DNA from 3 places in the Paenibacillus sp. IITD108 genome. Region 2 is predicted to be linked to each of the others. Evidence: predicted binding sites of a transcription regulator. Region 2 holds the regulator's gene; each other region holds the start of a gene.
What was found. Region 2 encodes LexA, which represses DNA repair genes until DNA is damaged. Its sites were predicted from a motif close to CGAACATATGTTCG; they were not measured.
Positions count from the first base shown of each region.

Region 1: the regulator LexA is predicted to act here: its motif matches at 2,036-2,049, upstream of recA (recombinase RecA).
Region 3: the regulator LexA is predicted to act here: its motif matches at 1,778-1,791, upstream of V1L65_RS20465 (DNA polymerase IV).

Region 1 covers NZ_JAZHCT010000005.1:126,599-130,892, forward strand. Annotated here, with positions in the region: gene V1L65_RS06045 (regulatory protein RecX) at 4-750, opposite strand; gene recA (recombinase RecA) at 916-1,965, opposite strand; gene V1L65_RS06055 (competence/damage-inducible protein A) at 3,619-4,294, opposite strand, start outside.
Region 2 covers NZ_JAZHCT010000012.1:136,124-140,417, forward strand. Annotated here, with positions in the region: gene V1L65_RS13085 (aldo/keto reductase) at 1-515, opposite strand, end outside; gene V1L65_RS13090 (DUF896 domain-containing protein) at 559-765, opposite strand; gene yneA (cell division suppressor protein YneA) at 976-1,341, opposite strand; gene lexA (transcriptional repressor LexA) at 1,513-2,133, shown strand; gene V1L65_RS13105 (YjcZ family sporulation protein) at 2,212-2,322, shown strand; gene glnA (type I glutamate--ammonia ligase) at 3,915-4,294, opposite strand, start outside.
Region 3 covers NZ_JAZHCT010000025.1:87,312-91,605, reverse strand. Annotated here, with positions in the region: gene cimA (citramalate synthase) at 1-1,605, opposite strand, end outside; gene V1L65_RS20465 (DNA polymerase IV) at 1,798-3,120, shown strand; gene V1L65_RS20460 (ferredoxin) at 3,228-3,470, shown strand; gene V1L65_RS20455 (L,D-transpeptidase family protein) at 3,627-4,294, shown strand, end outside.

The sequences.
Region 1 (4,294 bases), on a different contig from region 2:
AATTCAATTGTCAAGCAAAAGCCCATCATCTTCTCCTTTTTCCTCCACCGCTCGCTGAAATTGCTCCATTTTCATTACTTCGCGAACGATATCGGAAGGAAAGCCTCTGCGCATTATAAACAATTGGAGCTTGCGTCGTCTGTCAGCATACTCGCCTTTTAACGATCTCCATTTCTTATCTGCTAACGTACTGGCAGCTTGCAATTCACTTTCATAATCAAGCTCAGCAATCGCCTCCATGCTTGCTTCCTTGGAAACGCCCCGTTGCCGCAGCTCATTCATAATGAAGTGTCTGCCTTTCAAAGCAGAATTCACCCTGCTCTGTACAAATTGCTTCGCATATAACTCATCATCTACAATTCGTTCCTCTTCTAAACGATCGATAGCATATTGTATATGATGCTCTTCAAATTCCTTGCGCAGCAAGTAGCTGTACATTTGCTTTTTCGTTCTCGGCTTCGCTCCCAAATAAGCTATAGCAAGCGAATAGGCTGCATACTTATGATCTGCCTCCTGGATTTCTTCCACTTGCTCCTTCGTCAGCTCCAGCCCTTTCATCAAGCGATATTTAATCCATATATCTTCATGCACAGACAAAATAGGTTCTTCGCCGCCAGCGTACAATAAATATCTTTTCTTCCCCTGCTTTTCAAGCTTGACAGATGTAATCATATAGCTATGCTCCATCGTGCTCATCGCAATACTTCCCCCTGTTTTAAAAATAACGTTTTCGGTCCCTATTGCCGACATCAGACGCATAGTTTCTTCTTTGAAATAAGCGTATGCTTTAAACTTTTATAGCATAAAACAACTTCGCCGGTCCACAAGGACCGGCGAAGCGCAGGAATGAATATGTATCAAACCTTGAATCAATCTCATACTGCTGATAGCAGTTAAATAAAATTGATTATTTCCTTATAGTTCAAACTCATCGAAATCTTCTTCTTCCTCTTCAGAAACGGTTGCTTTGGCAGCTGCAGCCGACAAATTGCTTGCCTCGCGAATTTGCTTTTCGATTTCCTCGGCTAGCGCTTTGTTATCCTTCAAAAATTGCTTCGCATTTTCGCGGCCTTGGCCAAGGCGCTCACCGCTATAGGAGAACCACGCTCCGCTCTTCTGTACAATTTCGAGCTCAACGCCAATGTCGATCAAGCTTCCTTCCTTCGAGATGCCTTCACCGTACATAATGTCGATTTCGGCCTGCTTGAATGGCGGAGCTACTTTATTTTTAACGACTTTAATACGAGTACGATTACCTACCATATCATTGCCTTGCTTCAATGTTTCCACGCGCCTTACATCAAGGCGAACACTGGAGTAAAATTTCAACGCTCTTCCGCCAGGCGTTGTCTCCGGATTACCGAACATAACGCCAACCTTCTCGCGAAGCTGGTTGATAAAAATTGCAATTGTTTTGGACTTAGAAATAGCTCCCGAAAGCTTACGCAAGGCTTGAGACATTAGTCTCGCCTGCAATCCGACATGGGAATCACCCATATCGCCTTCAATCTCTGCCTTTGGCACAAGTGCAGCTACCGAGTCAATAACGATAACATCAACAGCGCCGCTTCGAACGAGCGCTTCAGCAATTTCGAGCGCCTGCTCGCCTGTATCTGGCTGAGAAAGCAATAATTCATCAATGTTCACGCCAAGCTTGCTCGCATATGAAGGATCAAGCGCATGTTCCGCATCGATAAAGGCTGCTTGTCCGCCAAGGCGCTGCGCTTCTGCAATGGCGTGAAGAGCAACTGTTGTTTTACCTGAAGATTCAGGTCCGTATACTTCAATTATGCGACCGCGGGGAAATCCGCCGATTCCAAGTGCAATATCAAGAGCGATTGAACCGCTAGGCACGGTTTCAACCTGCATATGAGTCGATTCACCCAATTTCATAATAGAGCCTTTGCCAAACTGCTTTTCAATTTGCTTAAGAGCATTCTCCAACGCTGCGCGACGATCCGTCAACACACTCACATCCTTCAACGATTATATTAGTATAATACCTCTTTTACAGCTGCTTGCCAACACTTTTTTTCGAACACACATTCGCATATTTTTTCAACTGCTGATTTTGAGCGCAATCAAGCCCTTATAACAAACGCTACAGCCAACTTTATAAACACAGCTCATCTTACAGCCCGCCCCAATGTTAATAGCATCAAATGATTATTGCGTACATGTAACTTCAACAATCAATTGCTGTAAAGTAACTATTTCTTGAGGCCAGTCGTGCCTCGTAAATGTTAAAAGCAACTCCCCCTTCGAAAATTGCGTTCTGACATCTCCTCTCTCATTCAAGCGGGAAGCCGTCGATTCGTTGTAGTAGTTAAATAACCGAGCAAAAGTCGTAATGCCATATGTTTAGAGTTGTAACGGAGCTGAGAGGCTCTATTTGGCAATAAAAAGGTATTTTAAAACTGTAACGGAACTGTGGAGCGCTATAGGTGATCTTTTCCCCGTTTAGGTAGCGATTTGAGTAAATAAGGTTTCTCAGTTCCTTTAGATTTTAGAATAAGCTGATTCCCATACAATAGCGTGCCTAAGTTCCGTTAGCGTTTTTCAACGGCCTGATTTATGCAGTTAGATTAAGCAAATATAGCCCAAATTCAGCCCCCCTCAAACTAAGTACATATTTTCAGGCTGTTGAAAAACAGTTCGGAAATGTAACGAATCCCCGCAGCGTTATTGCGTGGAAAAAGCCCTTTTAAAAAATCTAACGGAGATATGGAGACTGTCGATTAATTGTGGGCAACTATTAAAAAGCAATAAGTAAGGGGAAACGGAGAGCAAGAATGGGAATGGAGAAGCGGCAGCGTCCGCCTTTGTAGGCCAATTTTATCCTTAACAGGGTTTATTTATTAAGAAAAATTGGACTACAACAGCGGTCGGAATCCCAATCTTGATCGCAGTGGCACCCCTTCTTATTGCCTGTTGCCTTATCCACAATTAATCGACAGTCTCATATGCGGCCTTATTCAGGTCAAAAGGTGCTAAAAACGTGGATTATTCACACATAGAGCTGCTAATCTTCGTTACAATTTAAAATGAGCTGTTTTCGTTGAATTAGCGCTTGTCAGCTTCGTTAGAATTATTTTTCAACAGCTTGATATCTTCTCTTTAGATCAGCATATTCACCTAAAAACACCAAACCAGATACGCAAAAATCCACTTAGTTGAACTACGGCACATGTTCGCACAATTCTGCAACACTGCAACACTTTAGATTGGGGAGCGAGTTAAGTCAAATTTGGACATTGGGCCTAATTAACTGTGATTCGTTAAAGTTAACCCAAATTGCCTCCTAGAAACTGTGAAGCGAGCCGATTAACAATATCGTCGTTAGCACCAGTCTCTTATGCTTTACGAATGTGTCATATGCCGATTTGTGCTTAACAGGTGTAACATGCGCTGAATCCCCTCCTTCCTAACCTTTTAACTTTCTAAGACGGTTTACCGATAAAAAATAGGAACAGAAGCAAGGTGACAAGCTATACTTTCCTATATTTGAACATAACAAAAACCGCAGCGACTGAGTCGCTGCGGTTCTTCCGCTAGTTGATTTCAAGTATACCTGATCCCCAATAAAATAACAATGATCAGCTAAACTAGACGCAGCAGCTAGTTTGCAGCGCTGAGCGCTTGCCACAAACGGAACAGCGCCGCATTGACTGCACGCAATCTTACCATGGATCGATTGCCGTTGAATTTGCCTTCGTAGACAACTGTTTCCTTTCCCCGTTCTGCAATCGCATAATAAACGAGTCCAACTTCTTTCCCTTCAGATTGAGACGGGCCTGCAACACCGGTAAATGAAACGCCGAAGTCGGCATCCGCCAGCTCGCGAATACGCTCCGCCATCATTCGTGCTGTATTCTTGCTTACAGCACCTGCAGCCTGCTCCCCTTCCAAATCCTCCATCGGAATGCCGAGCAGTTTATGCTTCATTGCATTCGTGTAGGTAACCGCTGCTCCTGCGTACTCTCCACTGCTCCCAGGAACGCTTGTAATCATTTCTGAGAATAAACCGCCAGTGCAGCTCTCGGCGCTCGCCAGCGTTCTTCCTGAGCCTCTAAGGAGCTCCAAAACAGTAACCTCGATCGGAATGTCTCGCTGAGCATATAAATGCTCTCCGACACGTGCTTTAATTTGCTCTACAGCTTCATTAATTTTTATATTAGCCTCAACCTCGTCATCCGCTTTGACGGATACGCGTATTGTAACCTCGCCTTCTTTGGCATACGGGGCAATCGTCGTTTCCTTTTGCGCTTCGATCAAGTCGATAAGCCGATGCTCC
Region 2 (4,294 bases):
ATGAACTTTACATAACGGTTCATTTCGCTGCATGCCAATGACTTCATCAGCTGCCAGGAATAAAAATTAGAGCAGCCAATATATCTTACCTTGCCAGATGAAACTAAGTCATCTAACGCGCGCAGTGTCTCTTCTATTGGCGTGGCAGCGTCCCAAGTATGAACTTGGTATAGGTCAATATAATCAGTTTGCAGGCGCTTTAAGCTTGCCTCAACACTGTCCATAATATGTTTACGCGAAAGTCCAGAGCCATTGATATCATCTGAAGTACTCATCCGCACCTTAGTTGCCAACACAATATCCGAACGTTTGTTCTTCATGGCTTTTCCTACAATTTCTTCAGACTTGCCTCCAACATATACATTAGCTGTATCTAGAAAATTACCGCCCTGTTCAACAAACCGCTCAATCATTTCAATCGATTCGCTCTCTGAAGTTGTATTGCCAAAAGTCATCGTGCCGAGGCAAAGCTCCGAAACAGCAAGCCCGCTTCTGCCCAATAATTTATACTTCATCCAGTTCCAGCTCCTTATATATGTTATATATTGCCGTACAGAATCAGTGTTTTAAATCCTCTTCATCCTCAACATACTTGATACTGTCAAGCTGCTGCTTGAAGTTTCTTTTGAAATTATTCAAATATCGCTTTCTTAACTCGTCTCTCTCTGCAATCTCCTCATTCGTTAAACCTGATGTTTTGCTTTTGCGAGATAACTCATTAATTCTAGCTATTAATTGATCAATATCCATTACTGCTTGCCCCATCCTCTCAAACAATTAATTATCACTTCTTACTTTGCACTTGTAGAGATGTGTTGTCAAGTTCTTCACTAAAAGTGAGTGCTGATTAGTTCTGAATGAGAAACATTAAAAATAAAAAAACTGCTCAAATCAAAAATTTGAGCAGTCCATGCTAATGTAAATATTTAAAAGGAAACTAATTAGTAAGCCGAAGCCAACACTCCTTCTTCTCAACTATGATTTTAATTTTGGAATAATGAGCTTCTGTCCCGGAACAATATGCGATGATTGTAAAACGTTACGGCTTTGAATTTTAAAAATCATATATCGAACATCGTCAGATTCATCTATATATTGCTTAGCAATGCTCCATAGCGTATCTCCGGACTGAACGACTATAACCTGTTCACCGGCTTGCGGCTCTGCAGAAGAATTGGTCGTAGCATTAGTCCCGATCAGCTTAAAGCATGTAAATAAAATCATTAAAATCACTGTACTCATAACAACTTTCTTGTAAAAACCTTTCCCGGAAAGCACTTTCTTCTGCTTAACTGGCTCAATCTTAACTGTATCATTATAAATAGATTTGTATGTACTCAAATTTGTCATCATCATTATCAGCACCCCAAACATTTGTTCTGTTATCAGAATAACACGAACAGACGTTTGGGTCAATACAAAATAAGAATATTTGTTCGGAGAACCTATGTTTGTGCGAACGGCGGTTCTATGTTATAATTTTACACAATATTAGGATTGGAGTTGATCGTCGTGTCCAAGATTTCCAAACGACAATATGCAATACTTGAATTTATAAAGCAAGAAGTACGAGATAAAGGTTATCCGCCTTCGGTTCGCGAAATCGCCGAGGCAGTAGGTTTGTTGTCAAGCTCGACCGTTCACGGACACTTGGACCGGCTTGAGAAGAAGGGTTTTATACGCCGTGACCCGACCAAGCCCCGCGCTATTGAAATATTGAATCAGGACACCGAGAGCAACGTCATCCCGCTTCCTGTAGCGAACGTGCCTATTGTAGGCCGAGTAACGGCAGGGATCCCGATTACAGCTACAGAGAACATTGAGGAATACTTCCCTCTGCCATCACATTTTGTAGGCGATAACAATGTTTTTATCCTTAATGTAATCGGTGACAGTATGATTGAAGCAGGTATACATAATGGCGATTTCGTAATAGTCCGCCAGCAGCAAACTGCTAATAACGGAGAGATTGTCGTTGCAATGACCGAAGACGACGAAGCTACCGTGAAAACCTTCTATAAAGAAAAGGATCATATTCGCCTCCAGCCGGAGAATGAGACGATGGATCCTATCAGGCTCCAGCACGTAACTATTTTAGGCAAAGTCATAGGACTATTTAGAGATTTGCATTAATCCACTAACACCCAGTCAACTCCTCCCCATAGTGCATAACCTATAACATATTCACAAGTTGGGGAGGTGAAGAACATTATGTCAGCAGTAGGTGGAGCTTTTTCAAACGCAGGTGCGATCCTTGTACTTTTCATCCTCTTGGTGATTATCACATGCAGTTTTGGATGGGGCAACAAAGGATGTTGCTAATTACTGATCTGAATTAGCAATGTCCTAATCATAGGCCATCAGTGATATTGCAGCTGCAAATGCGTCGCATTTGCAGCTGCCTTTCTTTTGCGCCCAATCCATTGCAGGCTATCATGCACCAGATCGCAGCAACCACTATGTTCACAACTCAAATATACATATCTGATACTCCGATACTTCCACAAAATGTACATGATGCATCGATAAATATTATTCTCACCAAGCAAAAAGAACGCCTATCAGCGTTCTCAGCGTGTTGCAAAAGCTTCACAGCAGCTTAATAGCCCGGATAACAGACCTAAAGCAATAAGCGGGAAGCCGTCGATTCGTTGTAGTAGTTAAATAACCGAGCAAAAGTCGTAATGCCATCTGTTTAGAATTATAACGGAACTGAGAGGCTCTATTTAGCAAAAAAAGGGGTTTTAAAACTGTAACGGAACTGTGGAGCGCTATAGGTGATCTTTTCCCCGATTAGGTAGTGATTTTGAGTAAATAAGGTTTCTCAGTTCCGTTAGCTTTTAGAATAAACTGATTTCCGTACAATAGCGTGTCTCAGTTCCGTTAGCGTTTTTCAACGGCCTGATTTCCTGTACTCAGTTTTAAAAATTTTGGTTTTTTGGGGATTCTAAGTGGAAAACACTGCCCTTAGGGCAACGCCTATCAGCGTTCTTTTTGTTAAATTGATCTTCTAATTGATCTTTTCTTCTGTTACCCACTTATCGCCAGCCTCAATTGACCGATGAAATTAGCTACTAAGCATTGAGTAACGAATGTATATGAAATTTCATACAGAATCAGCAGAAACGACCTAATTTTCGCGAATGTATATGAATTTTCATACAGAATTAGCGGGAATGACCCAACATTCGCAATTGTATATGAAATTTCATACAGAATCAGCAGGAACGGCCTAATTTTCACAATTGTATATGAATTTTCATACAGAATTAGCGGGAATGACCCAACATTCGCAAATGTATATGAAATTTCATACAGAATTAGCAGGAACGGCCTAATTTTCGCAATTGTATATGAATTTTCATACAGAATTAGCAGGAACGGCCTAATTTTCGCAATTGTATATGAATTTTCATACAGAATTAGCAGGAACGGCCTAATTTTCGCAATTGTATATGAGTTTTCATACAGAATTAGCAGGAACGGCCTAATTTTCGCAATTGTATATGAAATTTCATACAGAATAGTCAGGCGCTACCCGAAAACGTCCAAATGTATTTGAAATTTCGTATACAGTCAGACACTAGTAATTGGTTTTTTCTATTTTTATGCCTACTCTTGTGCTTCATCCACACTGTATCGCCAGCCCCCAGACATCGTTAAGAGGTAAATAACGATTTCCCCCAGTCACATATGCCGCAGGCCCGCAAAACTCAATAAGGTTACTACTGCTTGCTATGACGCTTTAAATTTAAGTTTCATGCAATCCTAGCCTATTAAAGCGTTCATTCATCCTCGCCTTTAAAGCTCCATATTCTGCTTACATACAAACCTAGCCTCTAAAGCGCCAAATTCTAGCTACATACAAACCTAGCCCCTAAGCGCCAAATTCTAACTTCATGCAAACCTCACCTTTATAGCGTCAAATACTGATCTCTCTCCCACTGATGCACCTGCGTACGATAAATATCCCATTCGATTGCTTTAAGCTCATAAAAATGGGTTAACGCATGCTCGCCCAGCGCATCTGCAATCACTTCATTGTTGATCATTTCGTCGAGCGCTTCCTTCAAATCTGCCGGCAAGCTTTCAATGCCAGCCTCAAACCGTTCTTCTTCCGACATAATATAAATATTGCAATCAGTTGAAGCTTTAAGCGCCAGCTTGTTTTCAATCCCATCGAGACCGGCTTTTAGCATGACAGCGAGCGCCAAATACGGATTCGCAGCAGGATCAGGATTACGCAGCTCAATACGCGTAGATAAACCGCGCGATGCAGGAATACGAATCATTG
Region 3 (4,294 bases), on a different contig from region 2:
GACCAAACCAAGACGATCCGTTGATTCCTGGATAACGCCCTCAACCTTCTCCATATTGATCAGCGCATAGCGGATGCTGTCAACAAGCGCCTCCCAGCTTGCCTCGATAACGTTGCCGGATACGCCGACTGTGCTCCATGTATTGTTAAGCCCAGTTGATTCAACAAGCACTCTGACTTTAGCGGCAGTAGCATCCTTTTCATCGATAACTCTAACCTTGTAATCGGACAGATGGATTTTTTCAATATTTGGATAAAATTGAACCAAAGCTTTGCGAAGCGCATTGTCCAGTGCATTGACCGGCCCGTTTCCTTCAGCTGCAGTATATACCTGCTGGCCGTCAACATTAATTTTGACGATTGCTTCCGAAATCATTTTGCCATTTGTGCGTTCGACATGCATTTTGAAGGATTCGACGGAGAATAGCTCTTTTGCTTCTCCGAAGGCTTCTCTCAGCAGCAGCTCGAGCGAAGCGTCCGCGCCTTCAAATTGATAGCCTTGATGCTCCAGCTCTTTGATTTGATCGATGATCTGCTTTGTTTTTTCATTATTCGTATTGACATCTAATCCAAGCTCGATCGCTTTGGATATAATATTGCTTTGGCCTGCAAGCTCGGAAACGAGAATGCGCTGTTTGTTTCCGACTAGCTCAGGCGCGATATGCTCGTATGTTTTTGCATCCTTTAATATCGCGGATACATGGATGCCGCCTTTATGTGCAAAAGCTGCATTGCCGACATAAGCTTGGCCAACCGGCATATGGACATTTGCAATTTCACTAATATATCTTGCTGTGCCTGTAAGGGTAGCCAGCTTTTCTGGCGGCAAGCACTCGTAGTTCATTTTGAGCTGCAGGTTAGGGATGATTGAGCACAGATTAGCATTGCCGCAGCGCTCGCCATAGCCGTTGATCGTACCTTGCACCTGGCGTGCGCCAGCTTGAATAGCTGCTAACGTATTGGCTACGGCCAGCTCGCAGTCATTATGCGTATGGATGCCGATCGGCGCAGAGAGCTGCTCGCGAACGCGCGATACGATTTCGTGAATCTCACCTGGCAGCGTGCCGCCATTTGTATCGCATAGCACGAGCCAGTTCGCTCCGGCGTCCTGTGCTTTTTTGAGTGCGGCGATCGCATATTCCGGATTGTTTTTATATCCGTCGAAGAAATGCTCCGCATCGTACATGGCTTCTAGCTCGTTGCGTTTTAAAAACGCGATTGAATCGTAAATCATTGCCAAATTTTCTTCGAGTGTAGTTTGCAGTGCTGTATGCACATGAAAATCCCACGCTTTTCCAACCAAGGTGGAAGCTCTAACGCCGGACTCCACAATGCGCTGCAAATTGGCGTCTTGCTCAGCAATGCTGTTCTTTCGGCGCGTGCTGCCGAAAGCGGTAACTTTAGAAGTAAGGTTCAGCTCCTTGACGCGCTGAAAAAATTCGATATCTTTACTGTTGCTGCCAGGATTTCCGCCTTCAATATAATGAACCCCAAGCGCATCAAGCTTTTGGGCAATTTTTAGCTTGTCATCGGCTGAGAGGCTTATGCCCTCACCTTGCGTGCCATCCCGTAATGTTGTGTCAAATATAAAGATTTGGTCATTCATTAATTTAAAGGCCTCCTTCACTTAACTCACCCACAAATCATAATTTAATATTATAACACTTTATCCCTGTAAAGTAGAGTGAAAATAAGGATTATTAGCAAATAAAAAAATAATTTCAGCCATAATGCTATCGTTATTAGACTTCTTTTAGAGACTGCGTTATGATAAAAGCAGAATAGATGTTTGCATTTTATGCTGGAGGTCGAAGCTGCCATGAGCGGCCAAAACTTTACAAATATAGAACAAATGTATCCGAGCAAGGGCAGAGTCATCATTCATTTGGATATGAATGCTTTTTATTGCTCCGTTCATGCCGCCGAGCAGCCTGAGCTGTATGAAGGCAAGCCGACAGCGGTGTCTGGCAGCGCCGAGCAGCGCAAAGGCATTATTGTCACCTGCTCTTATGAGGCTAGAGCGCTTGGCATTAAAACAGGAATGAATGTGCGGCAGGCTCTGCGAATATGCCCGGAGCTTATACTTATTAAACCTGATTTTACACTATACAAAAAATACTCTCAGGGCTTTATGGCGATTGCCAGGCAGTATACGCCGCAGATTGAACGGGTTTCGATCGACGAATGCTATATGGATATAACCGGCTCCAAGCTGTTCGGCTCGCCGATTGATATCGCAGCAGCGCTTCAGCAAAGGATCCAGTCGGAATGGTCATTGCCCTGTTCGATTGGCCTTGCGCCCAACAAGCTGCTGGCCAAGATGGCATCGGATATGAAGAAGCCGAATGGCATTACGATACTGCGGTTAAGGGATGTGCCGCAGCTGCTATGGGACCGGCCTTGCCGGGTTTTATTCGGCATTGGCTCCAAAACTGCGCAAAAGCTTGAAAAACTCAACATTTGGACAATCGGGCAACTGGCTGCCGCTGATGAGACGATGCTGACCAAGCAATTTGGAGTGGCTGGAGCCTGGATGAAGTCGGCAGCGCACGGTATTGATCATTCACCTGTACATGCAGCAGCGGAGCCGAATAAATCAATCGGACATACGACAACTTTACCGAAGGATGTGACGGAAAGAGCAGAAGTATGTCGAATATTTTTGAATCTTTCCGATCAGACAGGCAGACGGCTGCGGCGCCAGCAGCTCATTGCCTCTACTATTCAAATTACGATTCGCAGGCCTGATATGACGACGATTACGAGATCGCATACGCTGCCGGTACCGACCCAAGAGGCCGATATTATTTACAAGGAAGCGTGCGCGCTGTTTGACAAGCATTGGAAGCTTGGCGATCCGATCCGATTGCTTGGCGTTACCTTGCAAAATTTAAGCAAAGCGGGGGAAACGGCTGTGCAGCTTGATTTGTTCAATTATGAAGAGCAGCCGCGCAAGCAAGCATTGACAAAGGCGATGGATAAGCTGCGTGACAAATTTGGCGAGGATGCTGTTCTGACAGCAGGAATGCTGAGCAATGATCCTTCGGCATTAATTAGAAATAAGCGAATACGAGGAACTTCCTTGCAAAAGGATGATGATTTGTTATATATTGATGAATGAAGCTTTCATCAAATGTGATTTCTGGAGGAATTGCTCTTTCGGAAGAGCCGTTCATTCCGTTACATTGAAATAGCGAATTTTGTCATATTTATAGGAGGGGAAGCACCATGGCTAAGTACACTTGGGTAGAGAAGGATACTTGTATTGCTTGCGGAGCATGCGGAGCTACAGCGCCTGACATTTACGATTACGACGATGAAGGGATTGCTGAAGTTATATATAAAAATGATTGCAATCGTGGCGTTACTGAGATTCCAGAAGATATGCACGAGGATATGTTTGATGCATTAGATGGCTGTCCAACTGATTCGATCAAAATTGCAGACGAGCCATTCGATATGGAAGGCTAATTCAGCTTTCCTGCAAGGCTTTTATATACATGAACAAAGATTTGTAAAGGCGCTATGTGCCGGTACAAATCTTTTTTTTATATAAAATCAATAACAGATGTAAATGTAACGAAAAAGAACCGATATATACAGTATCAGACCTTTAAAAGGAGGAAGATGATGGACAATTTGGCGGATACTCTTTATTTGAAGCAATTTGTAAAGGAGAATCCTGATAATCAAATGGGCTGGTATTTGCTAGGCAAGCACTACTTGCAGGCCGGCAAGGAAGGCAAAGCAAATTACTGCTTTATCCAGGCGGGAGAAGTATATGATGCCTTTGAGCAGGAAAGCCATCCTATAGCAGAATATCAATTACAGCAGCTGAAGCTGTGGGATAAAAAGCAAAAACGCAAAAAGAAAATAAAAAAAGCTGTTCTGCTGGCTGTTCCACTGTTGTTGGCAGGGCTATACATGACGTATTACTATAATTCTGCCAAGCCCGCAGCTCCAGTGCCTGAGACGGTTAAAGCGGAAAGCAGTATGCCCTATGAGATAGGTGTATTATTTCTGCCTGTTTCCGATTTAAAGCCTGCAGGAAGTGCTGTGCATAAAATTTTAACGGCAGGTCAGGAAGCGCCTAAGCTTACGATCGCAGCTCAGCTGGAACAGCAGGGAAACTGGTATAATTGGGGCGGAAGCAAAAAGTTTTTATTATCTGCGATGCAGGGAGAAGGGCCGCAGCTAGATATTAAAATGTATGATCGGGAATTATGCCGCTGCGAGCCGGCCAGCTCGTCTGAGCTTAAAAGCAAATATGATCAGTGGAGCAAGCAGCAGGAGCA